Regions from separate parts of the Spartinivicinus ruber genome, predicted to be linked through region 3. Evidence: predicted binding sites of a transcription regulator. Region 3 holds the regulator's gene; each other region holds the start of a gene.
What was found. The regulator PhoB, encoded in region 3, activates phosphate uptake and scavenging genes when phosphate is short. The targets are predictions, from matches to a motif close to TGTCATANNNNTGTCANA.

Region 1: the regulator PhoB is predicted to act here: its motif matches at 3,191-3,208, upstream of hexR (transcriptional regulator HexR).
Region 2: the regulator PhoB is predicted to act here: its motif matches at 7,479-7,496, upstream of G4Y78_RS16950 (phosphate ABC transporter substrate-binding/OmpA family protein).

What each region holds. Positions count from the first base shown of each region.
Region 1 covers NZ_CP048878.1:136,603-146,961, forward strand. The annotation lists gene G4Y78_RS00710 (SufS family cysteine desulfurase) at 1-4, opposite strand, end outside; gene G4Y78_RS00715 (DUF4123 domain-containing protein) at 457-1,344, shown strand; gene G4Y78_RS00720 (PA3496 family putative envelope integrity protein) at 1,516-1,704, opposite strand; gene hexR (transcriptional regulator HexR) at 2,168-3,028, opposite strand; gene uvrD (DNA helicase II) at 3,216-5,405, shown strand; gene G4Y78_RS00735 (TRAP transporter substrate-binding protein) at 5,823-6,941, shown strand; gene G4Y78_RS00740 (hypothetical protein) at 7,113-7,418, shown strand; gene G4Y78_RS00745 (polyhydroxyalkanoic acid system family protein) at 7,480-7,755, shown strand; gene G4Y78_RS00750 (TetR/AcrR family transcriptional regulator) at 8,033-8,671, shown strand; gene G4Y78_RS00755 (phasin family protein) at 8,813-9,244, opposite strand; gene G4Y78_RS00760 (alpha/beta fold hydrolase) at 9,744-10,359, shown strand, end outside.
Region 2 covers NZ_CP048878.1:3,715,390-3,725,748, reverse strand. The annotation lists gene G4Y78_RS17000 (IS4 family transposase) at 1-529, opposite strand, end outside; gene G4Y78_RS16995 (hypothetical protein) at 760-921, shown strand; gene G4Y78_RS16990 (rhodanese-like domain-containing protein) at 982-1,791, opposite strand; gene G4Y78_RS16985 (metal-dependent hydrolase) at 2,190-2,735, shown strand; gene G4Y78_RS16980 (hypothetical protein) at 2,851-3,480, opposite strand; gene G4Y78_RS16975 (patatin-like phospholipase family protein) at 3,643-4,509, opposite strand; RNA gene ffs (signal recognition particle sRNA small type) at 4,736-4,832, shown strand; gene G4Y78_RS16965 (peptidylprolyl isomerase) at 4,883-5,488, opposite strand; gene G4Y78_RS16960 (extracellular medium-chain-length polyhydroxyalkanoate depolymerase) at 5,718-6,524, shown strand; gene G4Y78_RS16955 (hypothetical protein) at 6,649-7,212, opposite strand; gene G4Y78_RS16950 (phosphate ABC transporter substrate-binding/OmpA family protein) at 7,547-8,968, shown strand; gene G4Y78_RS16945 (YecA/YgfB family protein) at 9,021-9,623, opposite strand; gene recQ (DNA helicase RecQ) at 9,796-10,359, shown strand, end outside.
Region 3 covers NZ_CP048878.1:5,930,262-5,940,620, forward strand. The annotation lists gene G4Y78_RS26695 (hypothetical protein) at 1-108, shown strand, start outside; gene G4Y78_RS26700 (HDOD domain-containing protein) at 403-1,785, shown strand; gene G4Y78_RS26705 (hypothetical protein) at 1,806-2,330, opposite strand; gene G4Y78_RS26710 (helicase) at 2,464-2,847, opposite strand; gene G4Y78_RS26715 (HU family DNA-binding protein) at 2,990-3,271, opposite strand; gene G4Y78_RS26720 (rubredoxin) at 3,742-3,909, opposite strand; gene G4Y78_RS26725 (chorismate--pyruvate lyase family protein) at 4,085-4,690, shown strand; gene ubiA (4-hydroxybenzoate octaprenyltransferase) at 4,719-5,594, shown strand; gene phoB (phosphate regulon transcriptional regulator PhoB) at 5,770-6,459, shown strand; gene phoR (phosphate regulon sensor histidine kinase PhoR) at 6,462-7,787, shown strand; gene G4Y78_RS26745 (response regulator) at 7,829-8,767, opposite strand; gene G4Y78_RS26750 (EAL domain-containing protein) at 8,946-10,359, opposite strand, start outside.

The DNA.
Region 1 (10,359 bases), 570 kb from region 3:
GCATTCATAAAAGATATTACTCAATATCATGACTGAAAAACTGTTTTCGATATAGCGGTTTTGCTATTGTCGTCTTTATTTCAAAGTAAAGAAGTGTAAGCGCAAACAGTGTAATAGCTTTTAGTTATATAAACATTCAACTATTATATAGTCTCTTGTATGTGTAGATACATGGATTGCAGTCAGGGGCTGTGAAGAGGGTAAATTTAGATCATACTATAAATACTAATGATAATAGTCTCGTAGTATTATTCTTGTAATCTATTTTGGTTGATAATTGAACAGCAGGCGTTAAAAGCTTAAGTAACTAAGTAGATGAGAGAATTTCAGTAATAAAAGCAATAACAGGTTATAACTTAGCCATCTGCAATGGCTTTTAGCAATAATTAAATCGGGGCATAAGAAGCAGTTTGGATTTTTACCATACTTCAGGCTGTTTCTAGCAAAGGAGGGAGTATGTTGCTTGACGAGTATAGACAGCAAATCAAGGTTGCACTCGAAAAGCACAACCATGCAGGGCTGTACTTTATTATTGACTCAGCCAGTTTGCCAGAGTTACCAGAGCGAATTTGGGAGCTAGAGGATAATCCACAATGTGATTCATTATTCAGGGGGACGCCAGAGGAAGAGCTGTGTGATGTAGCACCTTATTTAATTAAAGTGAATATTGGCTCACCGTTGTTTGAGTGGCTGCTACAACAATCAATGGATTTACCAGTGGGTATCTTCATTATTAGCCATTGTGAGCATGCTCAGCTTTATAGTCACTTTAAAGCAGCATTGGAAATAAATTTACCTAATCAGCACTGGGCGCATTTTAAGCTATATGACCCCAGAGTGATTTCAGGCTTAAACTTGGTTTGTAATAAGCAAACGTTTGCAAGCTTGTTAGGTCCTGCAAGTATTTGTATTTATGTTGATTTATGCAGTAGAGCCGTGTGCCAAATCGAGAATGAGCAAGCCAGTTGTTATCATTTTGTTAATAAAAAGTTAACTTTTACATTAACGGAGCGTCAGCTGGAGAGGTTGGTTGAACTGAGTATGCCATTTGCTGTAGTAGATTATTTAAAACTTCAAAATGCTGAGCTAATAACATCCGATGTATATGCCGAGTTGTTGTTACTAGCCAAACAAAATTTGAAGCAACATGAAGATATGTCAGTTGTTGTAGGTAAAGAAAAGCAGCCAGTAGTAGGAAACTTGTGTCAGTTGTTATCACCGGTTACACAAGAATACTCCATTATTGAATCGGCTTTGAATAAAGCACAAATGGCAACTTATATATCAGCTCGAGAAATTACTAACTTGCTGCAGAACTATCAGGCTCGAAAAATTTGTGCTTAACCTGAAGGGATTAGGTAGTCAAACTACAAAATCTAATTAACAAAACTCTTAAACAGCCTCTGTGGTATTCTGCTCCAGAGGCTGCTTATTAATAAATTACCAAGATTAGTTAATGTTATAAGCCTTGATTGATTAACCTGAATATTTCTGTAGTTTGGTGAAATATTCAGGTTAGTCATCCTCCCAGTAATCCTCGCCTATCAAATGGTTTAAGCGTTTATTCTCAAAATAGTCCTCAATAGCACGCCTTGCCTCAAGAGAACGCTGAGAAGACTTTTCTCGGTTGCTACTCGATGTTGAGTTGCTTGAAGAAGAGATGTAAATGGGCTGATTAGTTTGCTCGGGTACTTGTATTTGCATAGTGCCGCATCCCTTTCTGGTGTTAGTAGTTGGTTAAGATGCAATAGCTTTATGACAGTATGATTAATGTTTTATGGTAATGCTATTTTGGTTATTTAAACTTCAACTGCCTTCAAATTTATTATGAACTCTAAGTTTTAGATTTACTTAAGAGTCTTATGTTTTAGTACCTAAGTTAAGGGATTAGTAGTATGTTTTTTTACAAGGCTACCAGCTATTCAGGGCTGTGAAACAGCTTCCAAGAAGCTGGTCGCCTACCCAGAAAAGTGCTGCTTTTCACGAAAAAGGTATTTCTCTAATCAGCGACTTTTCCTTAGGTCAATGTAACAGCAGAGCAGCCCTTCGTTAATAACTTTTTAATAACATTTTCAAATTACCAACCCAGTTAAAATGAAAATAATTTACTAGTTATTATTTATTATGTGCTACCAGGGGACTTGTATATATAAAGTTTGAGTTGCCCTTAAGTTTTTGGTGGGGAAATTCGTAGGCTGCGTAAGTTATTCTTAACTGTCTTGAGATGTGCAGCCAACTCTGGCCCACGAGACATTGCTACTCCCATGGCTAGAATATCAATCACTACCAAATGAGCAATTCTTGAAGTTAGTGGAGTATAAACATCAGTGTCTTCTATTGCTTCAACATGTAAAGCAAAATCGCACAGTTTGGCTAATGGACTTTGTTTGGGGCAAATAGCAATAACTTTTGCCTGCTGCTGGCTGACGAGTTGAATTGTATGAATCAGTTCTCGGGTACGACCAGTTTGGGATATAGCCACCACGCAGTCATCTGGAGTCAACGTAGCGGCAGACATGGACTGCATATGGGGGTCTGAGTAAGCTGCGGCTGATAGCTGCAAGCGAAAGAACTTATGCTGAGCATCTATGGCTACTGCACCGGAGGCTCCAAAACCGTAGAACTCTACACGCTTTGCCACAGATAAAGCGGTAATGGCCTGCTCTAGAACCAAATCATCTAAGCTATCGCGAACACTTGAAAGCGTGCTAATGGTTGAGTCAATAATTTTTGACTTGTAGTCGGCAGGAGAGTCATCTTGATTGATTGCAAACTGGCCAAAGTTGCTACCAGAGGCAAGGCACTGTGCCAGCTGTAGTTTGAAGTCCTGAAAGCCACTACAACCCACAGCCCGGCAAAACCTTAAAACGGTTGGTTCACTGACTTCTGCTGCAGTTGCTAGGTCAGCAATACTGATATGCATTACGCGTACGGGGCTATGCAATACAAAGTCTGCCACTTTTTGCTCAGAGCGACGAAGTTGGCTATAACACTGCTGGATTTGTTGTAATAGCTGAATAGAAACCATGTAGGGGTGAATCTTTGCTGGGCCTTTTTGTAGTTATACTACAAAAAATGCATACAAACTATATGGAAATAAGTATTAATAGCTTGTGTCATTGCCAGCCAAGGTAACAGGCCGCTAAACTAATGTGGCCTTATAAGACGAACGCTGTGCGATTTCCGATCAATTTACAAGCTTATTACAAGTCATTATGGATGTATCCCAAACTTTAGACTCTCTCAATGCTGCTCAACGTGAAGTAGTTGCTTCGCCGATTGGAAATTGCTTGGTATTAGCCGGTGCCGGGAGTGGTAAAACCCGTGTGTTGGTTCATCGGATTGCCTGGCTGATTCAGGCTGAAGGCATTTCACCTCATGCGATTATGGCAGTCACCTTTACCAATAAAGCAGCTGCAGAAATGCGCCACAGAATCGAATCATTATTGGGGGTGAATACTCGAGGCATGTGGGTGGGCACCTTTCATGGTTTAGCTCATCGCTTATTGAGACTGCATTGGCGTGATGCAGGGCTTTCTGAAAACTTTCAGATATTAGATGCTGATGATCAGCTGCGCTTAATAAAACGCATTATGAAGGGCTTGAATTTAGATGAAGCAAAATGGCCCCCTAAACAAGCTCAGTGGTATATCAACAGCCAGAAGGATGAAGGGCGTCGTCCACAAAACATTGAAGCCTACGGTGACCAGTTTGATGTCACCATGTTGAAAGTTTATCAGGCTTACGAAGAGGCCTGTAAACTATCAGGTATGGTGGATTTTGCTGAATTATTACTGCGAGCTCACGAAATTTGGCTAAACAAGCCAGAGATCTTAAAACATTACCAGCAGCGCTTTCGTTATTTGCTCGTAGATGAGTTTCAAGACACTAACACCATTCAATATGCTTGGCTAAGAGTATTATCTGGGAATCAAATCCCAGTTATGGTCGTGGGTGATGATGACCAATCCATATATGGCTGGCGTGGCGCGAAAATTGAGAATATCCGACAGTTTGGTAAAGACTTTGCCAATAGCCATACTATTCGTCTAGAACAAAATTACCGTTCTACCAAAACTATCTTACAAGCAGCCAATGCTCTGATTGCACATAACCCTAGTCGGCTAGGTAAAGAACTGTGGACTGATGGTGATAAAGGTGAGGTAATTCAGCTTTTTGCTGGATTTAATGAAGTTGATGAATCCCGTTTTATTGCTCAACGTATCACTAGTTACATAGAAAAAAATCAGGGTAAATATAGTGATATCGCTGTTTTATATCGTTCAAATGCGCAGTCTCGGGTATTAGAAGAGGCGTTATTAAGAGATAGCATACCTTATCGTATTTATGGTGGTTTACGATTTTTCGAGCGTGCTGAAATTAAAAATGCATTAGCTTATTTACGGTTATTGGTTAACCGAAATGATGATGGTGCATTCGAGCGAGTGGTGAATTTGCCAACTCGAGGTATTGGCAATAAAACCCTAGAATTTGTTCGTATTAATGCCAAGACCAATGATGCCAGCTTGTGGCAAGCTGCTGAACAGGTGATTAATCAGCGATTGTTATCAGCACGGGCAGCAAATGCATTAACTGGATTTTTACAGCTGATTAATAAGATTGATACAGCCACTGATGATATGGACTTGGCTGAATTAGCCGATCAGGTCATTACAATGAGTGGATTAGTTGAATTCCATCAAAAGGAAAAGGGAGAAAAAGGTCGGGCTAGGGTAGAAAACCTAGAAGAACTGATATCTGCTTGTAAGGCATTTGACCCCGATGATTATTTCATAGAAGGTGCTGAAGAACAGCCTAGCCCTTTAGCCGCATTTTTAGATCATGCGGCATTAGAAGCTGGTGATACTCAGGCTGATCAGTTTGACGACTGTGTGCAGCTCATGACTTTACATTCTGCAAAAGGCCTGGAATTCCCACTGGTATTTTTAACCGGTATGGAGCAAGGTTTATTTCCCCATAAAATATCTTTAGGTGATCCTGATGGGTTAGAGGAAGAACGGCGCTTGTGTTATGTAGGTATTACCCGGGCGATGGAGCAGCTGTACTTAACTTACGCTGAGTCTCGGCGGTTACATGGCCAGGAAAATATAAATAGGCCGTCGCGTTTTATAAAAGAAATACCAGCAGAATTAGTTAAAGAAATACGAGTGAATGCGTCTATTACACGACCAACTTTTACCCGCGTAGTACCAGTAGCCAACAAAGCTGAAATTCCTGACACTGACTTGCATATAGGCCAGCGAGTGCAGCATAGTATTTTTGGTGAAGGGACTATTATCAACTACGAAGGGCAGGGCGCTCAGGCAAGAGTTCAAGTTAACTTTGCAAATGAAGGTGCTAAATGGTTGGTGGTTACTTATGCCAAGCTAGAGATTATTGAGTAAATCATCGGAGGTGGTATCTAGACTTACAAAACACATCTCGAGCTTATTTATACTGTTTTTGGGCTTGAATGCTGTAGTTTGTAATAACGAGCATAAAAAACTTCAAAGCGCTGAAACCAACTTGCAGATTGGCCAACAAGTGGTGCATAGTGTCTTGAGCATAAGTACTACACTTGTAAACTATGACAGGTATATCTAAACAAGCTTTGCAAATGGGTTGTCAGATAGTAAGCGGTTGCTTATGTTGGGCTGTGTGTTATTGCATGGCTTTTAAAAATGTAGGTTAACAAATACAAACTAAATAATACAAAACAACAAATACCGTGAGTTAACCCGAATAGCTTATCGGATACCAAAGATTCTGGGCATTATTTTCCCTCGGGTTAAAGTTTCACGAATAGATAGGGAGTCATTCATATGAAACGACGCGACTTTGTAACTGCACTAGGCATTGGTGCTAGTGCTGCAGCGCTATCTGCCTGTGGTAAAAAACAGCCTGAAGATTGTGGCCCAGAAGGGGCAGGTGAAAAAGCGGCCAGTAAAGAGGCCATTCAGTGGAAAATGGTAACCACTTGGCCGAAGAATTTTCCGGGCTTGGGTACAGCTCCTGAGCGCTTTGCTAAAAATATTGCAAAAATGAGTAATGGCCGACTGGAAATTAAAGTGTATGGTGCTGGTGAGCTAGTTCCTGCTTTGGAAGTTTTCAGTGCTGTTTCAGCTGGCACTGCTGAAATAGGGCACGGTGCTGCTTATTACTGGAAAGGCAAAGAGCCTGCTGCGCAATTTTTTGCTGCTGTTCCCTTTGGTTTAAATGCTCAGGAAATGAATAGCTGGATTCACTATGGGGGTGGCCAACAGTTGTGGGATGAAGCCTATGACCAGTTTAATCTGAAGCCTTTTGCTGGTGGTAACACTGGGGTGCAAATGGCTGGCTGGTTCCGTAAAAAGATTAACTCTTTAGAAGATTTAAAAGGGTTAAAAATGAGAATCCCTGGTCTAGGAGGCGAAGTACTGAAAAAGCTGGGAGGTGTACCCGTCAATATTCCTGGAGGAGAGTTATTTACTGCATTACAAACCGGAACTATTGATGCTACCGAGTGGGTGGGTCCTTACAATGATTTGGCCTTTGGTCTATATAAGGCAGCAAAGTACTACTACTATCCTGGTTGGCATGAGCCAGGCACAACTTTAGAAGTCATAATTAATAAAAAAGCACTAAAAGCGTTACCGGAAGATTTACAAATGATTGTTGAGCAAGCGATTCGAGCATCCAATCAGGATATGCTAGATGAATATACAGCACGAAATAATCAGGCACTTAACACCTTAGTCAATGAGCATAAAGTTGAGCTGTTGAAGCTGCCAAAAGATGTTCTAAAACAGCTGCATGTTGTATCTAATGAAGTTATTCAGGAAGTGGCTAATACGAGTGACTTGACTAAAAAGGTGTATGAGTCTTTTACTAAGTTTGCAGAGCAATCTCGTGCTTATCATATGATTTCTGAACAGGCGTTCTACGAAACCCGCGCGTTATAGTCCTATACTCTGTTTTCACATCAATAAACCTGTAGCAGATGTTGCAGGTTTGCCTTTTATAGTTAACTCCTGGTATACATTCTAGAAGTCTGTTCAGGTTTGCTTGAAGAGAATCCCTTTGTGCAAACTAGAACAAGCCTTGTCATTTAGCTTGAGTAAAGAGGCACCCCTTTGACTGATCAGAATGAAACCAGTTTAGCGGATATTCAGCGATATCATCAATTATTAGAAGAAACCTTGGCAGCCAGCTCCCAGCAAGAATTAATTCAACTAGTTCATTTGCTTGGTTCGACCATTGGGCATGTCCGCTATTACCAAACCCAGGAGCAAAAAGAAGCTGAAGCTCAACAACGGATCCAATTAACTCAACAAGTACAGCAACAGAGTCCAGAAGGATTTGCCACCATGCAAGCAGTTACTTTGGCTGGCATTAAAGAAGTGTTATCAGCGCTTCAAATATTAAAACAGCAATCGTAAACCAGTATTGCCCTTCGCTGTGAGTATACAGTAAATTTTAAGATGAGTTTTGATAGATAATATGTCGAAAATTAATATTCAAAGAGATCATGGCACTTCAAAAGAAAAGGCGAAAAGTGCTGTACAAAAAATAGCAGAAGAGTTACAACAAAGCATGGGTGCGACTTATGAGTGGCAGCAGGATACACTGTTATTCAAGAAAACAGGTGCAAAAGGTAAAATTGTAGTCGATGACCAGAAAGTCGATATTAGTGTTGAATTAAGCTTGTTGATGAAGCCATTAAAAGGCACCATTGAACAGCAGATTAGTCAACGTTTGGATAAATTAATCGGCTAAGTTGCTATATCCTTCGCGAATAGCTTTTAGGCTTTGTTACCTTAGCTCTGACTACTAAGGATGGTGGAAATTCAGTTAATGCATGGAGCATTTAACTGTCACCCCAGTCACTTATTCCAATAAGCTCCTGGGGGCAAGTCTGCTACTGCAAGACTTGCGGTAGCCACTTTAATTTATATAAAAGTGCTACTGGAACTCATCGCTCGATGGCCTTGCCTAAAACCCCTTCGCTATGGCTATAGAGTTTTTCTTGTAAAGTAGCTGAAAAACTTGTTATATGAAAACACGAGAACGGATTCTCCTAACTAGCTTGGAATTATTTAATGATTTTGGTGAGCCTAATATCACCACTATAGATATTTCCAATGAAATGGAAATCAGTCCTGGTAATCTTTACTACCACTTTCAAGGGAAAGATGCCATTATTCTAGAGCTTTACATGCGATTTGAGCATGATTTAATCGAGTTATTAGAATCTCCTTCTCGGCATAAATTAGCGGTGGATGACTACTGGCTTTATTTGCACATTATTTTCGAGGCTATTCAAAATTATCGTTTTTTTTACCGAGATTTATCTAATTTGCTGGCTAAGTACAAAAAAATTCAGTCACGATTTAACCGACTTATAAGTCGCAAAAAGCAAATGTTCATTGAAGTATGCCAGAGTCTGAAAAAAGCAGATTTTTTGATGGCTACTGAAGAGGAAATTGAAGCGTTGGCTGACAATGCTGTGGTTATTGCAACTTTTTGGTTAAATTACCAGGTGATGAGACATAAAAATGCATACGACAGTAATTATATAAGTTTGGGAATTTACCAAGTGATGTCTTTGATTGCACCCTATTTAGTTGCTGAGCAAAGAGCGAGCTTACAATCCATTAGTAGAATGTATAAAGAAAAGACAGTAAATAACTAATAGTTAGAGGTGCTAATAATAAATTACTTGTCGCTAATTTGACATATATTCGTAGTAATTTTTTTAAAGCCATATTAAAAACAAAAAGGCAGGGGAAAATCCCCTGCAAAATGATGTGCGTTTACCAGGATAGGTGTGTAACTAGGCTGAAACAGCCTTCTTAGTGGTACTGCTGCTACTGCGGCTAGCACTGGTAGCCGGCTTTTTTTCGGATGCCAGTGCTTTTACTGCTTCACTAAGCTCTTCAATCTGATGAGATAACTCTTTTAGCTCGTCTCTAGTGCTTGTTGGCAAGATATCTCTCAGTTGATTTATTCTGTTTTCTAGCTTATCGGTTGTTTTAGATTTAAGTTTTTCTTTCATCTCATCCATGCGATGCTGGGTGCGTGCTTGAACCTCTTCGCCATCTTTTACAAGAGTTTCAAAAAATCTAATCCCTTCCTGCCCAAGCTTTTCATACTGAGCATAAGCTCCCAAGCCCGCGAGCCAGATCTTATGAGCAGATTCTCGGATGTTAGATAGTAAGCTTTTTTCCCTTTCTTCAGATTTATCAGCCGGTTTTACATCTGACATATTGCTATTCCTCTTTGTATGGCATTACAGGAAGCAGGCGAGACAACTCATCCTTTATAGAACATGAGAGCATGTTCGTTCCTTAACACGCCCGTTAACATGATTCAAGCCTAGCAGTGAAAATTAGAATGAACATACTAACTTTGCTGATTAGAATGACAATGAAGTGGAGTTAATTTTTAAGTAAAAAATATTCTAATTAAAGTAGGTTAATATAACCTGCTTAAAAAGCAACTCTACACGTAAGTGACTAAAAGCTTAGTATAGTTTAATAGCATAGAGAGGGTTGTAGTAGCGACTATCACTTACATAAAGATGTGATATTGCAAAGAGCGATTATTGTTGAAGCATTATGTTATTAGTCTTATTTGGCAGAATTTGCTACAGCATTGCTCGATACTTTTTTCAAATTGTTCTTAACAAGTTACGAATGTTTGAAAAAGTTCAAAGGCAACCAAGGTTGGTGTGTATTTACAGAATATAAAGGAATTTTGCGTCAATGAGTGAAGCCATCATAAAAGATATTAATGAGCGAATTGCCAAGCTCAGTGAATCTATAAAGAAACTGGATAACAGTGATCAGGCTGTTGCAGAACAACTACGGCATATCTTATCGCAGGGCCTAGACGTTACTAATCGAGAAAAAGGGGAAAAGTCGGAGGCTGAAACGTCAACTGTAGCAAATCCTGCAATGGGTTTTAATCGTAAAGATTTATGGTCTACAGCAGGTAGTATCGTTAAGCATGCGGTAGTCAATCCTGGTGCTAGTTTGAAGCAGGCTGTTGGGTTCAGCAAAGATATTTCACAAGTCGTTTTAGGTAAATTTGAGGAGCCAAATACCAAGGGAGATCGTCGTTTTAAAGACCCTACCTGGAAAGAAAATCCTCTGTATCGGCGTTATTTACAGGCATATTATGTGTGGCGTCAACGCTTGCATGATTGGGTTGATGAAACTGATATGACTCAGGAAGATAGTCGAAGAGCGAAGTTCATTATCTCTTTGCTGACAGATGCTTTATCACCTTCCAATACTTTACTTAATCCGGAAGTGATTAAGCGAGTTTTTGAAACCGGTGGCACCAGCCTGGAAAAAGGTTTAGTTCACTTGTTGGAAG
Region 2 (10,359 bases), 2.2 Mb from region 3:
CTATCTGTATTTCATGACATTTCCCTTCAGTAATACTCATAAATGCAGGCAAGTAGCCATTATGATCAAACCCAACATGTAACTTGATAGCACCTTTACTTTTTCGAAAATCTGCCCAAGGAAACATGGATAAACACAAGTCGATCACTGATGCATCAAGAGAATACAATGGATTTTTAAAACGAAACTTATGCCCTGGCCGATGATGATGACATTTATTTAATAGCTTATAAAACAAGGCTTCATAAAGCGTAGCGGGTTGCTGTTCATTGACACGGGCCAAACTACTTCTGGTGATATTTCCAATACCATGGTGATAGCGTTTATGCTGCTGAATCGATAGGTGATCAATGATGTCACGCAAACTATTGCGACCTGAGAGTTGACCAAATAATAGCGCAACAAACTGCCCCCACCGAGTCATTTTACGTAGCCGTTGACCCGTATGATGCTGATTGGCTAGTGATTCAAACTCATGTCTAGAAAGCAACTGAAGTATTTGGTGCAAGATTGTGTTACGATGAGCCAAGGCTTAAATCCTCTGGTTTTGCAGTGTTTGGTTGCACTCTCATTGTAACAACTTATGGGGACTTAAGCCTTTTTTGTTTCAATCTTATGGGACAGCAGTGGCTGAAATAATAGTGTATTAGTAAAGCCATATTGTTGATGGCATAATTATAGTAGTTTGAAATATGTGGCGTATTTTTTGTTGCGGCTTGTTGGTTTGTCAACTGACGGTGGCAGAAGAGGTGGTGACAATTGCGGTGGGGGAATATCATTTCTAAAGAGTTTCCTAATAGCCAGCAGTTAAAAGAAAAATTTGATCGAGGACTCAGTAAGTTAAAGGAAAGTGGTCAGTTCGATGAATATTATGATGAACTGCTTGCTGGAAAATATGCTCTAGATAAGAAAAATGATTGAAGATTCTGTTAGCCCGGTGAGAAAGCAGAGGATACTAAATAGTATCACTCTGCCTTATGTTTAGTGGAAAATAGTTGCTCCACCCTTTAAAAAAGAATAATTTTTGTATCCATACTCTTTTAAATAGTAATGTAGCCATCGATTTTGTTTACCTACTTTGTCAATAAATAGTAAGTTGTTGTCCTTTATTATTCTTCTTTTTAATAATGGAATTATCCTTGATAAGGGAATACGTTTTCTATCCTTAAAAGGTACCTTATCTTCTGCTCGTTGAAATGAATCTCTAATATCAATAATATAAAGACTGTTTTGGTGGGCTAAGGCTTGATCTTTTTCCATTAGCGTGCTTTTATACTCATCAGATGAAATAAGCTTGTTTTTATTATCAAGTGGTTTTTCCAATAGCATAGTTAGGTGATTATATTCCTGAGCCCAATCGAAAATACCGCTATCATAGGCATAACTGGGTTTTATTTCTCCTTCCACTTTTCTTGCTGCTTTATATGATTTTTGGCAGGTATGGCCATTGCAATAGAAAACCACACAAGCTTTTCCTGCAAGCTTAAACTCATTTGATACCATATTTACAAAATTTCTTTTTGCTAAAGAAATGTTAATTGCATTTTTAATTCGAATGACATCAAACTCTACTTTACTTCTAACGTCAACGATAAGACAACTATCGTAATTTTTATGTAATTCTGCCGTACTGATAACTTCAACATCTTTAAATTTTTCACGATAAGGGTAGTGGTGGTTAGCATAGCCGTTACAGACTATGAATAAACTGAGTAGTAGTAATGGAATAGTGAGTAGGTTGGGTTTATTAGAAGTGTTAGTTTTTTTATTTAAGTTGCCTAGTAATATCATATTAGAAAATCCTTTTCTAGCAGCCTAACAGAAACTATCCCATAAGTCGTAAGGCATAAATAGAAGTGACCATACTACTATGAATTAGACTATGTTATCACCCCAAGTCAACATAAAGTGGCTGGAGTAGCATCAAAATAATGTAAAACAAGTATATTTTTTATCCATGAGCCTAGATTTTTTGAATATGTTGCGATTAATTAGTGGAATCTTTGTTATAAGACATTGCTTTGAGGGTTGTTTATTATTTTGTGAAAATATAAATGTATAAGGGGTTACTTTTATTATATTTAAAATTTAACGAAGTATTGAGCATATTTTCTTGACTGGTTTATGATCATTGAAAGCGGTAAAATTATCAGGTTTATTATCTATTATGTTCTAGAAGAGCAAATTTTATGGCATCACTGTTTACCCATCCTGTCGTACCTGTTGTGTTGGGGTTGGCGCTGAAAAATCCAAAAATCACCCTACCTTTATTATTGGCTGCTGCTATAGCGTCAATTTTGCCTGATTTGGATGTCATTGCATTTCAGTTAGGTATTCCCTACGCTTCACCGTTTGGTCATCGGGGCTTTACTCACTCGATAAGCTTTTCTATTTTTGTGGGCCTAGTTGGATTGATCAGTCATCGGCTGTTAAAAACCACGCCATTTTGGGCGTTTACTGGCTTATTTGTTGGTTCAATCTCTCATCCTTTTCTGGATGCAATGACTAATGGTGGGCTGGGGGTTGCCTGGTTGTGGCCATGGGAGAATCATCGTTATTTTATTCCAAACCGGCTGATTCAGGTGTCGCCTATAGGCGTGTCAGGTTTTCTGTCTGAACGCGGTATGCAGGTGTTATGGTCAGAGCTACAGTGGGTCTGGTTACCCGCGATAAGTGTAGGGCTTGGGGTATATGGTTTGAGAGTGGGTTGTACTCGGTTACTTAGCAAACGGTAGTGTTGGTCATGGTGCAACCGTAGCAACCTGAAGGTTGCATAGTTGTCACCAATGTTACAGAAGTTCACCCAGTCTTGATCATCATCGTCGGTGTTTATTGGCAAAATAGGTAGTACTAACCTGAATGTTTATTTAGATAAGAGAGTTTATTTCTAATTGTCATTGTGATTTCACTTTTTATCGATAATGGTAGCTCATCGTATTCATTAAGGCGTATGCGAAATAAGTGAATAAAGGGGCGATGAGAGTGAAAATTTCTTAAGTCTGGGTTAAGTAAAACAGGCAGGAAAGGAGTTTGGTATTTTTCTTTGAATCGATTAATAACCAGTTGACCTCCTATAGGAAGTGGTAATAGCCTATAAGTGTTTTTTTTGTGTTTAGGAATAGCAATGATAATTCCATTTTTATGGATGCATTCGCCTGGTAATAGTAAAATGCCTGTATTAATTAAATACTTTTCGCTAATGTGGTTAAAGCCATTATTAAAATTATAGGGATTAGGTAAAATAATAAGGTGCTCTTTTTGGTTGTCCTTGGGTAATACTACTTCGAAATGACTATATAATTTTTCAACATTAGGGCTGTAAACACATAAGCCTGCAGAGACCTTCTTAAAAAAATTTAATGCAGATAACTTATTTCGATTAATGTGTAAATCCCAATATAAGCTTAAGTTTGGTGGAGCAATTGGCGTAGTAGTTTGGATAGGGGGTTGAGGTGATAAAGTGGCTATTGTTTGATTCATAATTGCTGTCCATCCTTAGACTATTGAATGCAATTAACACAATGTTAATGTAATAAAATGATTAATTAACTATTTCTCCTCAATAGTGCTTAACTAAAGTTAAGTATAGCAATTAGCTGACCTATTATTTAGTTACTGTTAAAAAATAAGGGGGATCTTTATTTAACTAGCTGTTTTTTTAGCAGTACAAGAATGCTTATCTTCATCTTCCCAGACTTTTTGGGGCACATATTGTAAGGTGGTTTGATAGCCCATATCATATAAAGTGAGCTTATCTTCTTCAGATAAATTAAATTCTACTGGAGAAAAATGTTTAGTATCAACAATAATGGTTGAATGCCAAAATGCTTCATTTATATACTCCCTGGAAATGGTGGTCATAAAAGTGCGAATTAACATACTTAAATAATCTTTAATTGGAATTAAGCTATTAGAACTAATTTGTGTGTGCTTTTGGCTACTTCGCATGCGAAAACAAATCACCGGTGTATTTTCCCCTGACCAATCACGGTGTAAGGCATCTTCGGACAGAATACTGCCATCGACTAATACATGATCATCAAAGTGTTGAAAGCTGAAAATAAGAGGAATAGAAATAGAAAACCTAACGGCTTTGGCAACTCTGAGATCAGGGGTATTATGCCGGTTAAAAATAACCGGTTGGCTTGAGGCGACATCCGTTGCTACAATGTGTAAATCTAATGCTAAATCTTGAAAGGTAACACCACCAAGCTGTTCATCTAGCCAATGTTCAAATACATGGCCATTCGATAGCCCTCCAGAGCGAATCAGGCTAATGATAGATTGGCCGCGAAACTGTTGAAAGTCTACATTCAAGGTAAGTGATTTCAACTCGTCAACGCTTTTACCTGTTGCATAAAGTGATGAAACAATACTGCCACCTGATACGCCCACAATGTGCTGAAAGCCAATACCTAGCTCTTGTAAACCTTGCAGGATACCTACATGAGCGGGTAAGCGGGTTCCCCCACCTGCCAAAATGGGGACAATGGTTGTAGAGTGTGTCACTTGCGTTATTACTGCCGTTATCAGTTTGATTACATTTTTATTATGTAACTATAGAATAAGTGTAACTACTTTGAGTGGGGCAAAGCATAATAATACGGCATGGATAACCAGTGTTTAATAACTAGCCAGTGATGTGGCTAGTAAAATTTATGCTTGCATTTTCCTAGTGAATTAGGGAGAATGCGCAGCCGTCGGCAACGCACGACGACCGCGTTATGGTGGCCTTTATCGGTCCTCTCGCAATGAATATCTGTAAACCCCGCCAGGCCCGGAAGGGAGCAACGGTAGCAGGGACTTCATGTGCCGGGATGTGGCTGGTAGAGGCTGCCGCCTATTACCTCTACCATTTTGTTTTACCTTGTTATTTCATTACTTAACTTTTCTCAGGTGCTACCGATTTCTCAGCAGGCTTAGCGTCTTTCTGCCACGCTTTTTTGATAATCACAGGTTCAATAGGTACATTTTGCATGCCTTGTTGATTACCTGTTTTAGTGGCTGCAATCGAGTCAACCACATCCATGCCAGTCGTTACCTTGCCAAATACGGCATAGCCAAAGTCTCTAACTCCATGATCTAAAAAAGCATTGTCGTTTAGATTAATAAAAAACTGAGAGGTCGCTGTGTCTGGGGATGGCAGGCGAGCCATGGCAATAGTACCACGAAGGTTTTTTAAGCCATTATTTGCTTCGTTTTTAATACTAGACCGGGTACTTTGTCGGTTCAACTGCGGGTTAAAGCCACCACCTTGAATCATAAAGCCTGGGATTACCCGGTGAAAAACTAGCCCATTATAAAACTCATCATTAACATACTGTAAAAAGTTTTTGACTGAGATCGGTGCTTTATCTGCGTACAGTTCAAGCTCAACAGTTCCTTTATTGGTTTCAAATACGACAGTAGGATTAGCAGCGAATGCATGGCTTATGAATAACCAGCTACTGAGTAACAGAATAGTTAGCGTAATGTAAGCTTTTTTCATCAGTGTCCTCATGAGTGTTAATTGTGGGAAGCTGAACATAAAAGGTTTCTCCTAGTTACGCAAGACTGCCCTTAGGGACGTACATGCCCTCAAGGTTGACGGCCGGTTGGAATGACCTACATTTAAAGAGAGTTCGCAACGATTTTGCTGAGTCATGGAAGACAACAACTGCCGCACTGATCACCCTCATCAAACAGTTAACTGGCTTAATAGGTGTTTATTATATTGTTTGAGTTTATTATGTTGCTTCAGTATTGCTAGTTGGGCAGATAGTCGTTGTTTGGTAACCCCAAAAAGCTTATTTCAGTCAGGGACAATTGAGTGCAGTTATAAAATATATGCAGTTCCTGTCAACGAGCACCTTTCCCGCGAAGTAAAATACCAACTACCCCTAGGTGAGCCGCCTAAGGCAGGCTGGCCAGTCGTGTTACTGTTTCAAGGCAATTTCTTTCCAGTCCAGTTTAAGCGGTCAACGGATGATCCTTTGGATAGTTATTATGAAACGTTAGCTATTAAAAGATTGCTTGATCAGGGGTTTGCTGTGTTAGCGCCTAAAGCAGAGTCGGAGCTTGATTGGTTAACTAACTCAGCAGGTCCATTTACTCAATATGAGTTAACCAGTGATTATGCTTTTTTTAAACGTTTATTAGCTGCTATCAAAAAAGGGACATTTGGTCCGGTTGATAATCAACGGAAATATGCAGCAGGTATGGCCAGTGGTGGTTATAACACTAGTCGGATGGCTGTTTCTTTTTCCCAGGAATTTAAAGCGCTGGCTATTCATTCGGCTTCATACGCAACCTGTACAGGCCCAACTTGTAGTATACCCCAGTCGTTGCCAGTAGATCATCCACCTACCTTATTTGTTCATGGCTTTTTGGATACAGTGGTACCCTGGTGGACGATGGATCAATACTATGCAAAGTTATTGGAACAAAATATTCCTACCAATCGCCTGACCGATTATTTGGCTGGGCATCAATGGGTATCTGAGTCGCCAGCTGCTATTATTACCTGGTTTCAGCAGTACCCATAAAAAAACCGTGACAACCTCCTCAGCTGTGTAGTCATTTATGTAGAATGACTACACAACATTCCTTGTCTTTGCTGGGCGAAAAAATAGTCTATGGCCGTGGTGATTCAAATAGCGTTAACAGGCCTTAGTCTTTTTTTTCTGGCTTTACAGATAAATGGCTGGTGTCAGGAGGTGGCGGTGGTGTCTTTTTGTTGGGCTCAACAATATACCCTTTCATTGGAGCAATAGACAGTTGGCTGGTATCTGGCGGTGGTGGCGGAGTAGTCTTTGAGGGCTCTTTCATTAAAGAACCAGTAGGGGCTATTGACCAGTCAGGTGCATCAAGATCAGGCTGGTCGCTATGTTCAGCCGTTTCAGGGGTATCTTGCTCAGGTGATTCTGCTTGTGAGGCTGTAGGATCGGCAGTTGGCTTTGCTGCCGGTGCGCTGGAATGGGCTGAATCGGTTGTTTCTGGTGCCCCCATTTCCATTAGTCGACAGTTTAAGCCTGCTTTTTTTAACGCCAGCAAATATTTTTGCCCTGTGGTCTCATCTAGCTGATTTTTAATCACAACCCGCTTGCCAGAGAAGAAAATAGCTATCTGTTGCTCATTGGCTTTAAATAACTTAGCTACATTTTGTTTGGCAGTTGCCTCGGTAAAGCCGGAGATTAGCTCACCATTGAAAACCAGTTCGTATTGTTTACTCATATTAACCAGCAGTGAAACGTAGGAGAAATTTATAAAGCCTATTTGTGTTTGGTTGAATTTGACAAACGTTAGGCCATAGTGCTGACCCTTATTTATAGGATGCAGCACTAGATAGTTATAAGCTGTTATTAGGAATTGGGCAACCTTGATATGAAGACAATAATAGATTGTCTGACAGTCTGGTTGGGCGGGTAAGCTTGAACTGTTTTTGATATTGATGCTTGTATTTTTTGTGAATCATTACTACAAAGAAAATAGTGTTGCTCTGTCATATTTATGTAAATTGATTTACGTTGAATAGACATGTTATTAATTTGACAGAGGAAGTAATGATTTGTTTGCAGTACATTGGTGTAAAGGAGGCCAGAGGCCTTTGCGAGAACGTTGCTCTTTGCAAAAAATGACCGCTTTATTAAGTAGTTGGCTGGTAGCATCGTTTTGCTGTGCTGCTGAGTTGGCACCATTACCTGATTTTTCTAAAAACACTCAATCTAAAATTACGTTATTCACTATTGCTGGTTCAAATACCATTGGCGCTAAGTTAGGTCCGGCACTTGTCCGACAATATTTAGCTGATAAAGGCTTAACTGATATTCAGGAAAAAGAGCTGGCGACTAATGAAAAGGAAATCAGTGGCCTTGCTAAGCAACAAAATAAAGCACTAGCCATTGTTGTCAAAGCCCACGGTTCGTCTTCAGGATTTAAAGCCATTGCGGCAGAAAAAGCTGAAATAGCCGCTGCATCCAGATCGATTAAAAATAGTGAGCATAAGTTATTAAGCTCAAAGGGAGACTTTAAAAGTGATTCAGCCGAACATATTTTAGCCATTGATGGGTTGGCTATTATTGTTAATAAGTCTAATTCACTCAAGCAGTTGTCTGTGGAGCAGGTTGGTAAGTTGTTTACCGGTAATATCACTAGTTGGAGCCAGATTGGTGGGTCGCCATTAAACGTTACTCGTTTTGCCCGTGATAAAGCCTCTGGTACGTGGGATACCTTTAGTGGACTCGTATTAAAAAAACAGTCACTCGCAGCAGGTACAGAGCGGTTTGAATCGAATGCCGAATTGTCTCGTAAAGTGGCAGCAAATACGGGGGCAGTCGGCTTTGTTGGATTAAACAGTATTGGAAACGCTAAGCCATTAGCGATTTCTGCTGGAGGAGATAATTATTTAGAGCCTAATATACTTAATGTGGCGACTGAAGATTATCCCTTAGGACGTCGGTTGTACTTTTATATCAGCCCGAATAATCCCTCTGAGTTAGCTAAAGAATTTGTTGATTACGCATTAAGCGCAAAAGGGCAAGAAATTGTTAATGAGGTAGGGTTTGTTGGGCAAAATATAACGATACTTAACCAGCAATTAGCTGCTAAATTTCCTACTAATTATATTGAGCAAGTAAAAGGCTATCGCCGTCTATCTGTTAATTTTCGGTTTGAAGCAGGAAAATCCAAGCTTGATAATAAAGGCAATCGGGACTTAAAACGCATGAAGATATTTTATGATCAGCAGAGTAAAAGCGGCCCGGTTAGTTTGATTGTTCGTGGTTTCGCTGAAGAGGCAGGTAATGCGAGAAAAACAGAGTTATTAGCTAATTTACGGGCAAAAGTCGTAAAGCGGGAACTGATTAAAGCAGGGGTGGACCGCAACTCACTAAAGGTAATTGGCTATGGGGCACTCCATTTAACTGAATCCAATAATGATCCTGCAACCAAAGTTAAAAATAGTCGTGTTGAGGTTTGGATTAAAAAGTGATCGGCTGAGAAAGTGGCGATAGAAAAAAGGGCCTTTGCGATAGGCCCTTTTTTTATTTTCTGCTCTTGCTCTTTGGGGATTTATGATATTTGGGCTTTTCTTCAGGGGCTTGGAAAACCAAATATAACTCAGTAACCACTTCAGCAAGTTGGTTAAACATGTCTTCTACCAGCTCAGCGTCTTCTCGCATTTCTGCAAACTCAGGCTGATCATTAAATAATCCGGATAATACCATGATTGGTAGCAGTAACTCACTGATTTCCTGCTGGTCTTTATTAAACCAAAGCTCTTCTGCCTCAAAAACGGTGGTCATAAACCCAATTGACCATTCTTCAGCAATCGTTAACCACTGCTCTTCATCTTCTTCAAATTGAAAAGGTAATAAGGGTGGTTCTGCAAGATACAGTTGGCGTTGGATTTGTTGACCAAGTTGATTCAGCAGAGAGGCAAGCTCATCTAGTGGAAATTGGGTTGGAAGTGATGAGTCACCAATAACAACCTGGCAAATAGCTTGTTCCTGAATAGTGGGGGCAATGGCATTGGCGGTGAGCAGGCCTAAACACTCTAAATAGGTTAACCCATCTTCTGCTAATGCTGGGTGGTCCAGTAATTGCTCAAGTTGGCTGATATGCTGTTGAAAAGAAGTGTGTGGCATTATGTCTCAACTATCAAAAATAAAACCTATTTTAAGGGTATCTGCATTAATTGAAAATGCTGAGTTTTTTCTAGGTATTTTCTTTGCTAACTATTCAGCACTAGTGACTCTCTATATACTCTGCCATTTCCTTGTCAGGTAAGGTTTGCATAAACAGTGGGAGTAAAACTGGGTGAGCCACGATACGCAAGCTGAATTAAAGTGTTTATTAAAAAAGGTGTTTGGGTACGATGAGTTTAGAGGGCAGCAAGCAGAAATTATAACCAGGTTAGTTAATAATCAAGATGCAGTGGTCATTATGCCAACAGGTGCAGGTAAATCCCTTTGTTACCAATTGCCTGCTATTGCCCGTGCTGGTACCGCTATTGTGGTATCACCCTTAATTGCGTTAATGCAAGACCAGGTAGCTGGTTTAATTGAAAATGGGATTAATGCTGCTGCTCTCCATGGCCACTTAACTATAGAACAACGCCAAGCAACTGAACAAGCCTTGCTTGCTGGCCAACTTGATATTCTATATGTTGCTCCTGAGCGTTTAAAAAGCGAACGACTGTTGGGTGTGTTTCAGCAAATTCCTTTGGCATTATTTGCGATTGATGAAGCTCATTGTGTGTCGCAGTGGGGACATGATTTTCGGCCTGATTATTTAACACTAGGTTGTTTAGCTCAGCAATTTCCACATGTACCTAGAATTGCCCTGACGGCAACTGCAGATAAGCGAACTCAGCAGGAAATT
Region 3 (10,359 bases):
AAGCGGGGAACTTACCCTCAAGCATGTAAAGCTGCCAAGAAAGCCGCTAACGATCAAGCACCACGAGGCTGTAGAGCTAAGCACTGTTCTCCTTGTACTTATGAATAGTTAACTATAATTGCTAGCCTCTAGTTTGAGGGGCTAGTTGACTCTTTCAACTCTTGTGCTGGCAGCAGAATATATAAATGCCAGCGATAGAAACCCTACCAGATCGAAACTTATCCTACTCTAAAACTTCATCTTTGGCTGCAAACCCATACAACTCACAACCGTAATCGACACAGGGCTTATATATTTCCTGCCTAATTGAGTCTTACTTCAGGCTGAATCACCCCAACGGTTATACCCGTCTACACTTATGTTACTGGAGATCTCCACCTAGCTAATAAAAGAGGACTTAACATGGCTATTCCAAAACAGGTACAGCAAATCTTGGATGACGAGCAAATCCGTTATCGTGTTGCTGATGTCAGTGACAGTCTAGAACGCCCTCCTAAAAGTGCTACTGCTGTTTCTGTTGTATTGGAAGATGATAAAGGCCAACTACAGATCATTTGCCCTCGGGACCATATGATCGACCTGGAGAAAATGAACGAGAAGCTGGGACGTAAGTTGATGGCTATTTCTTACCGAAGCCTACAGAAACTTTACAGCAACCATGGCTTAGAGGTATTACCTGCAATTCCTCAACTTACCGGACTGCCTGCCTTGGTTGAAAACAGTCTGTTGAGAAACGAATTTATATACATTGATTCAGGCACTCAGCACCAATATATCAAAGTTAAGGATGATGAGTTCAAACGAATAACCGGCAATGCCACTTTTATGGATATCACTACACCCGTAAGGGAGATCCACCAACGATTTCCCCAAGTGGAAGATGATATCCAGGATATTACTAATGCGGTTGAAAACTTTACGTCTTTAAGAATCAAGCAGCGGCTTGAGCAAACCATTGAAATTCCACCACTCCCTGAAACTGCTCAAAAAATAATTCAACTGCGAGTAGACCCAAACGCAGATATTCATCACTTGATTGAGGTTGTAGAAAAAGACCCTAGCTTAGCGGCACAAGTGGTTAGCTGGGCAGCATCACCTTACTACGCAGCACCAGGCAAAATTCGCTCGATTGAAGATGCGGTAATTCGGGTACTGGGCTTCGACTTAGTGATTAACCTAGCCATTGGCTTATCATTGGGCAAAACCTTAAACCCCCCTAAAAATGAGCCAGAGGGCTTCACCCCTTATTGGAAACAGGCTGCTTACTGCTCTTTAGCCGTTGAAGGGATGGTGAGAAAAATCCCTCCCAAACAACGCCCTGAACTCGGATTGGCCTACCTGGGGGGGCTTTTACATAACTTTGGCTATTTAGTGTTAGCTTTTGTCTTTCCCCCTCACTTAGAGCTTATTAATCGTTATCGAGAGGCCAACCCTCATATTAACTATGTGGATATTGAACGACATGTGTTAGGTGTTTCGCGAGATCAAATTGGTGGTTGGTTAATGCAAATATGGGATATGCCTGATGAAGTGGCTAAAGCCATTCGTTACCAAAATGATATTGAATATGTTTCAACCCATGCTGAATATGCCTACCTGCTCTATATTGCTTCACAGATGTTGTGTAAACATGGCATTGGCGATGGCCTGGACGAGCCTATTCCCGAGCACATGTTCAATACGCTTTCACTAACGCCCGGAGAAGCTGAAGAAGCAATTACCAACTTAATCGAGAAAAGTGAAGCAGTAGAGAACTTATATATGACGTTTAATTCCGTTGCCTAGCTCTGCTCCCTTCTACCTATCTAGAGTTTTAATGAAGCCAAAATCTGGTCAGTGGTCCAGTTTTGGCTTATCCAAATTGCCTGAGAAGAAAATAGAATAATCTGCTGAATGTCTTGTAACTTAAGCCAGTGCTGGCCATTTACCTGCTGATTAGCTCTGCCTACTTTACCCCTCGAGGATGTTTTTTTTAAAGGCTTACCCATCGACTGTTCCACCAGGTTCATTACATGCTCAAACCCAGGGAATTGCTGGTAACAGCTAGATATTATCGCTGGCTTTTCATCATCACTGGGGATGTTGGCAATGCAAGTTAAAATCTCCAGATAGTCGTATGGACCAAATGGCTCGATATAAACACGGCCTTTGCCGTTATATTTCTGCCAGATACTCGCCTTTGCCTTCATTGATAGAGACTTGGTAATGGGTGGCTCAGGCAGTGTTGGCAATTTCAGCAAGCCATACCAATACATCAGATAGGGTAGACAAACTAAACTGATACAAACTAGCAACAGCAAGATAATAATAAACTTAGGCAATGAAGTCATAATTTTGCATAAATATGTCAATATTAACTTCATCTTAATGCAACAGAACCACCCTCCCCGCTGATCCTGTCACAGCTTTAGCAGTAAATATTTAGTCCCCTTGCGGAAAAAAATAACTGAAAATTTATGATGTTTAGCTTTTGCCTTTCTTGCCCTTTGGCATCCAATATTTGGTTAGCCCCTGAAACCACATCACTTCTTTGGTATCGCCAATAATTTTCAAGGTTTGCTTTTGGATAGCTTTCATAAAAGCTTCTTGCGCATTAGAGGCAGTAAAGGTGGTAAAGCCCGTGTTGGCATCGGAAAATTCCAAGGTGAAAGCAGGGGCCTGGCACTCTCCCGAATGGCTCTTGATCAAGCCATTGTTAACAATAAAGTGTCTGGCAACCTGTCCATCGCGAGTTTTTATCTGAAAGCTAAGTTGCTTATCTGCTATTTTTTCCTTCAACTTTTGTTCTTTTTTACTGGCTCTTGACATTAAAAAGCCCATCATCCAGAGCAGTAATCTAAATTTCATAGCCGCTCCCATGGTCTGTATTGACTATTAAAGCTAATGACCACTTTTATAAATAGTTTTTCAGTTAATTGTTTATTTTTAGTTATTCTTGGCTAACCTGTTCGCGGCCTATTAAATCTGAACAAACTATTTAACAAGCTACCTAGCTATTACCATTAACAACATCTTTAAATGCCTTTCCAGGCTTAAATGCAACCGTATTGCTGGCTTTAATTTGAATGGTTTCACCAGTTTGGGGGTTTTTCCCTGTTCTGGCCCCGCGATGACGCTGTTCAAAAGTACCAAACCCGATAAGAACAACTTTATCCTGGCGATTGAGAGCATGAGTTATTTCATCAAGAATGGATGTTAATACCTGACCAGCCTGATCTTTGGTTAAATCTGCTTTATCAGCAATTGCAGCAACAAGATCCGGTTTGCGCATATAGTTCCCCCTAAAAAACAATTCGTTCTGGCTTAAGTTTACATTGAAAGACAAAAGTACAATTAGGCCAGACTATTACTTAGTTTAGACATAGCCTAAATGCTTCATCAGATCACAACAATTTGGGATTAGTTCAATGAAGTATCCAGGCTACTGATTATCAGAATTTGCAACTAAATAACAGACTGCAACTGCCTTTTAATATGTCTGCCCAGTCAAAAAAGCAGATTTTTATAGATGCCATTATTATACTTTTTAATGATTTATTTTTTTAGTTATTGCTTATTTACTTTACAACTTATACTACTAACGCTTTAAAATAATTTATCAGTTGATTGCGTTTGGATAAACACACACCTTAGCAAATTTTTTTAGATAAGTCGGCTATTTAGTCGTTTATTTCAACCTGGCGAAATGGAAGTTTTTGATTACATTTAGTTAACAACTACATGCATTAATACAATCCAAGCTCAACCAATTGCAATCATTTCAAAGTCCAACTTGCTTACTCCACAGTCTGGGCATAACCAGTCTTCTGGTACATCTTCCCAACGAGTACCAGGTGCAATGCCTTCTTCTGGCCAGCCTTCGACCTCATCATAAATAAACCCGCAAACCACACATTGCCATTTTTTCATGTCAGGCTCCTCACTTATCTCATCATTCAGGCGACTGAATCAGCTGTACTTCGCTTCAGAGCATCTCTCATAACTGTTTATGAGAGGTATCCTTCTATTCAAAACTTGCAACTGATAGCAAGATATCGCATTCTGCGCGCCAGACAACTAAACAGTATTAAGTAAAAACTTCATTGTGAGCGCATTATCCATTTTTGAAGCTGCCCAGTGGCAACGCCATCTTAACATACCTTCGCCCTGGCAAAACTGGCTAACTTTCACTGGTTCCCTCTCACAACGCTTGCAGGATACCTTTGAATCCCTGTCAGTCAAGTTGATCAGCCAGTGTTGGCAGCCTGCACTACCCTCTGAACAAAAGCTGCTAGGCATCCCAAAACAGCAATCAGCTTTTATCCGTGAGGTAATCCTCTATGCCAACCAACAACCTGTGGTATATGCCCGCACCGTAATACCTGCATTTACCGGCCTGCTTAGCTGTCAGCCGCTGCTTAGCTTGGATACTGAACCATTAGGCAGACTTTTATTCAATCATGCCAGCGCTAAGCGAAACCCAAACTTTACGTTTGCTCACTTTACCCAGCAACAGTTGCAAGTCTTGCCTGCGCCCTTAACAATAACGCCTCCAGCATTAACACCGTCAAGAATTAACCAAGACTGCTGGGCCAGACAATCAGTTTTTATTGTGAATCAACGTCAGCTAGCAGTCAGCGAACTGTTTTTACCCACTATTTTTTCAATGCAGCAATCTGTAAATAAACCCTTACAACACCAGCCAATGTAAAACGAGCTTATTCATAGTGACTAACAGGATGGAACTAACAGACAGCCCTACCAACAAGCTCAATGCCCTACTTAGCATCACCCGCTTAAACCGTCCTATTGGTATTTACCTGCTGCTTTGGCCCACTTTATGGAGCCTCTGGCTTGCGGCAAATGGCTTACCAGACTGGCACTTAATTATTATCTTTTGTTTAGGTGTAACAGTGATGCGTAGTGCTGGATGTGTAATCAATGACATTGCTGACCGAGACTTTGATGGTCATGTTCAGCGCACCCAAAACAGGCCCTTGATTACTGGTGATCTAACGGTTAAAGAAGCACTATGGTGCTTTGTTGTGCTCTGTGTTGTTGCATTTGTATTAGTGCTTTTTACCAATCTGCTAACAATATTACTCAGTTTTGGAGGCTTGGCTTTAGCAGTTTGTTATCCCTTTATGAAGCGCTATACCCATTACCCCCAAATTGTATTGGGGGCAGCTTTTTCCTGGTCGATCCCTATGGCCTATACTGCTCAAACTGGTGAATTAAACCATGCTATCTGGCTGCTGTTTTTGGCTAACCTGGCCTGGACAGTTGCCTATGATACGGCTTACGCCATGGTAGATAGAGACGATGATTTAAAAATAGGCGTCAAATCTACTGCTATTTTATTTGGGAAAGCTGATAAACTTATGATTGGCTTATTACAAATAATTACTCTAGCTTTGTTAGCAGGGGTAGGCTATTTATTTCAGCGTGGTTGGCTGTTCTTTATTGGCATCGGCTTGATGGCTGGATTGTTTATCTATCAGCAGTATTTAATCAAAAATCGTGATCGGTCCCAATGCTTTAAAGCGTTTTTAAATAATCACTGGGCAGGCATGTTTGTCTTTATTGGAATAGTTTGTGATAGTGCTGTTTCTTAGTTTTGCCTTTGTAGGTAATAACTAGGAATACTTCTCACTGTGGTATTGAGCCACAGTCATAAAACTCATGGATTGGTAACACTTTCAGGGCAGAGCCACAGGAATGTCATGCAAATGTAACATTAAGTCTGTGTAATGCTCTGCTGACAACTTGAAAGCGAGAGAAGGCTTGAAAATGGTTGGCAAAAAAATACTCATAGTGGACGATGAGGCCCCCATCCGGGAAATGATTGCAGTTGCTCTCGAAATGGCTGGCTACGAATGTCTGGAAGCAGATAACACCCAAGATGCGCATAGCATAATGATCGACAAGAAGCCCGATCTAATCTTGCTTGATTGGATGCTACCAGGAACCAGTGGAATTGAATTGGCAAGGCGACTCCGTCGCGATGAAATTACTGCCAATATTCCTATCATTATGTTAACCGCTAAAGGTGAAGAAGATAATAAGATTCAAGGGCTGGAAGTAGGGGCTGATGATTACATCACCAAACCATTCTCCCCCAGAGAACTGGTTGCCCGTCTAAAAGCAGTCCTACGACGCTCCGGTGCTCAAGAGCCACAGGAACCCATTCGGGTTGAAGGGCTAGAGCTGGACCCAATTAGCCATCGCGTTAGTATCAATGGCAAACCGACTGAAATGGGCCCTACTGAGTATCGCTTATTGCAGTTCTTTATGACTCATCAAGAGCGAGCGTACACCCGAGGCCAGTTACTGGACCAGGTTTGGGGTGGCAATGTGTATGTTGAAGAGCGTACCGTTGATGTTCATATTCGGCGGCTACGCAAAGCATTAGGCACAGGCCATGACCGTTTTATCCAAACCGTTAGAGGCACTGGTTACAGGTTTTCAACTAAGGCTTAACCGTGAAGGCTAATTGGCAGGGCGAAATTATTCAGCGGCTCGCTATTACTGTTTCAGTCAGCGTATTGTTTGGAGTAGTTATTGGAGAAGTAGCCTGGGTTTTAGCAATCGTTTTAGCTGGATACCTAAGCTGGACGCTATTACAGGTGTTTCGCCTCAGCCATTGGCTCCAGGAGAGTGAACATAATCACCTGGAACCACCTGAAAGTCGCGGCATTTGGGGAGATATCTTCGATGCTATCTACCGACTGCAACGCCGTGACCAAAAAGCCCGAGCCCGCCTCCAGGCAGTAATTGATCGGGTGCAAGAATCCACAGCCGCTTTAAATGACGCAGTCATTATGGTCGACAACCAGGGCAATCTGGAGTGGTGGAATAAAGCAGCAGAAGCCATGCTTGGCTTTAAAAGCCCTATTGACCAGGGCCAGCTCATTACAAACCTGATCAGAGACCCAGCTTTTACTAAATACTTCGATAAAAAAGACTACCAAGAAGCCCTTGAAGTCTCTTCTCCCATCAATGATCAGCTCATCCTACAGTTCAACATTACTCTGTTTGGTCGCAATGACCGCCTGCTACTGGTCAGAGACATCACCCGGTTACATAACCTGGAACAAATGCGCAAAGACTTTGTGGCCAATGTTTCCCATGAGCTAAGAACACCCCTGACAGTAATAAGAGGTTATCTGGAAACATTACTGGATAACGCTAATATTTTGCCTGAGCGCTGGATTCGGGCTTTACAACAAATGCAGCAGCAATCCGATCGGATGGAAAATCTGGTTAGCGATCTACTACTGCTATCAAGACTAGAGACCAGTGACCGGCAAACTGATTTGAAGCCACTGTATTTACATAAAGTCCTGTTCAATATTGTTAATGATGCAAAAGCATTGAGCGGGGATCGCTGTCACCATATTCAGCTGGTTTGCCCAGAAGAAGCGAAGCTGTTCGGGCACGACCGGGAGTTGCATAGCGCCATTTCCAATCTGATTTTTAACAGCGTTAAATACACCCCCGCTGAAGGACAAATTGATGTGCATTGGTGGGAAGATGAGAGTGGTGGACACTTATCAGTAATGGATGACGGAGTTGGGATAGATCCAAAACATATCCCTCGCCTTACCGAACGATTCTATCGAGCAGATCCTAGTCGCTCAATCAATACAGGGGGAACCGGGCTGGGCTTAGCCATCGTGAAGCATGTATTGATACGCCACAATGCCCGGTTAGAAATACAAAGTGAGTTAGGTAAAGGCAGCTGCTTTATCTGCCACTTCCCACCCTCAATGATCGCCAGTGAAAACAGCCCAGAATTGGTGGAATAAAACCTAAAAAGAAGTTCACCGTACCTAAAGCGAAGGGAGTATCACCAGTATTTTTTTCCAGACCCAGTGGCAATAAACTTCGATAAATACTCAAATTTTTGCGGATCTTCATCAACAAACACCACAGAAATCACAATGTTTTCTGCGTTGGCATTCTTTTCTGGTGCTTGCAGGGTATGAATTAGGCAATTTATTCGCGCAATATCTCCCTCAGAATCGTTCTGTTGCAAGTCTATTACGGCTGTATCCAACAACTGTGGAATGCCATGTTGCCGACTAGCAATCACTTTCGCTTCTTTAAGGCTTATATCCTGAATTTCACAAGGAATGGTTTTATCATGCACCCGCAACTGTGCAGGGCCTTTGGTTGGCTTTTTGGCTGCCTGTGGTTTAGCGGCTGCTTTTCCTCCAGTTAAAGCCGCAACTGATCCTGCTTGAGTTGGCGCTTTTTGTGGTGCTGCTTTTGCTCCAGGTTTGGCAGCAGCTGATTTTCCAGATTCACCATCTAACGACTGTGCTCCCAATGCAGAAATAGACCCTTGGGAAACGCTAGCCTCAAGTGCACTTTTAGCAGCTTTCCCTTCTAAGACATTAGATGGAAGGCGCTTGGAAAGCACTTTTATCACTTTTTTTACTAGCTGCTCATTAGAAAAAGGCTTGCCAATATACTCGCTTACCCCAGCCTGAATGGCCTGCACCACATTCTCTTTGTCGCCACGACTGGTCACCATGATAAAAGGGGTTTTATTGTACTGATATTCATTACGCATCCACTGCAATAGCTCCAGGCCACTTAGCTCCGGCATTTCCCAGTCACACAGCACCAAGTCGTATTCACTTTTCTCTAACATGGACATGGCTTTTTTGCCATTAATCGCTTCCTCAAAAATAAAGTGAGGAAAACGATCTTTAACTGCTTTTTTTACCAAGTCCCTGATGAAGGATGCATCATCAACGACTAACAGCTTCACTTTTTTCATTACTACGCCAGCCCCTTCGGGCTATATCCAAAAAGCTTGTCTATTGAGAATATAGACCAAATAGTCAACAGCCACTGACTGAAACTTACAAACACAAGCGGAACAAGCTTAATAAAGCAGAATATATTGCTCATATTTGTTTTCTGCAAAACGTTCATTATCTAACACAATATTCAGGCTAGCCTGACTTAATCAGCGTTCTCTCACTGTGATTTGCCAAAAAATCTCCCATCTCTTTTGGCGGCAATGGCTTACTCAATAAATAACCCTGAATAAAATCACAGTCATGAACATGCAAAAAGTCCCTCTGCTCTCTTGTTTCAACCCCTTCTGCTGTCAAACTGATCCCAAATTGCTTAGTCATAGCCACAATAGCTTTGAAAATAACTTTACTTTCACTGTTTTCAGGAATTTCATCAATAAAGCTTTTATCAACCTTCAAGTTATCAATCGGCAATTTTTTCAAGGCACCCAATGATGAATAGCCCGTACCAAAGTCATCCATTGCGATGCCTACACCTTGGCCTTTAATTGCTTGAAGCATTTCAAAAGAGACATTTCCCGATTGCATAATGCTGGTCTCTGTTAATTCTAGGGATAAGTATTTAGCCTCAAGCCCTGTTTGTCCGAGTTTGTCTGTTACCAGTTGGCTAATATCCACTCTATTAAACTGAATATTGGATACATTGACAGCTACTTTAATTGGTTTAAAACCCGCTATTTGCCATTCTTTTGCTTGCCTACAGGCTTCTTCTAAAACCCACTCCCCAAGAGGTACGATTAAGCCAGTTTCTTCAGCTAATGGAATAAAATGAAAAGGTGGAATTAAACCTTTGGTTGGGTGATCCCAACGAACCAGAGCTTCACAACCAATTAGTTCACCTGTTTTCAGCTCTAACTGGGGTTGGTAATGCAAAATCATTTGCCCTTGTTCAATAGCTTTTCTCAAGTCAGTTAACAGTTCGTGACGCTCCATTGCTTTGGCCGTCATTGCATTATGGTAAAACTGATAATTATTTTTACCCATGCTTTTAGCGTGATACATCGCGGTATCAGCGTGCTTTAATAACTCCCCTGGCTCATCACCATCATCGGGATAAACAGTAATGCCTATGCTTGCACCTAAATGATAGCGCTGCCCTTTTAAAATAAAGGGGTGGGATAGTGCTTCAAGAATCCGTTCAGCTACCAGGCTGGCATCCTCCCCTTTAGCCACACCATTGAGCAAAATAGTAAACTCATCGCCTCCCAACCGAGACACACCTTTATCCGGGTCATCAATAGTTTCTTCAAAGTCGACTATATTGCGTGAGATTAAATCTTCAGTCCGCAGGCAAAGTCGCAACCGATTTGCAAAGGTTTTTAATAAATCATCCCCTGCATCATGGCCTAAGGTATCATTAACCACTTTAAATCCATCAAGATCAATAAAAAGCAGGGCAAAACAAAGCTTCTGCCGCTTGCAATGAGCAATGGCACGACTAAGTGACTCAATAAACATATTGCGGTTGGAAAGACCTGTTAGGCTATCTTGATAAGCAATTTTATGCAGGGCAATTCCAGTTTCACGCAAGCTATCGCGCATATCGTTA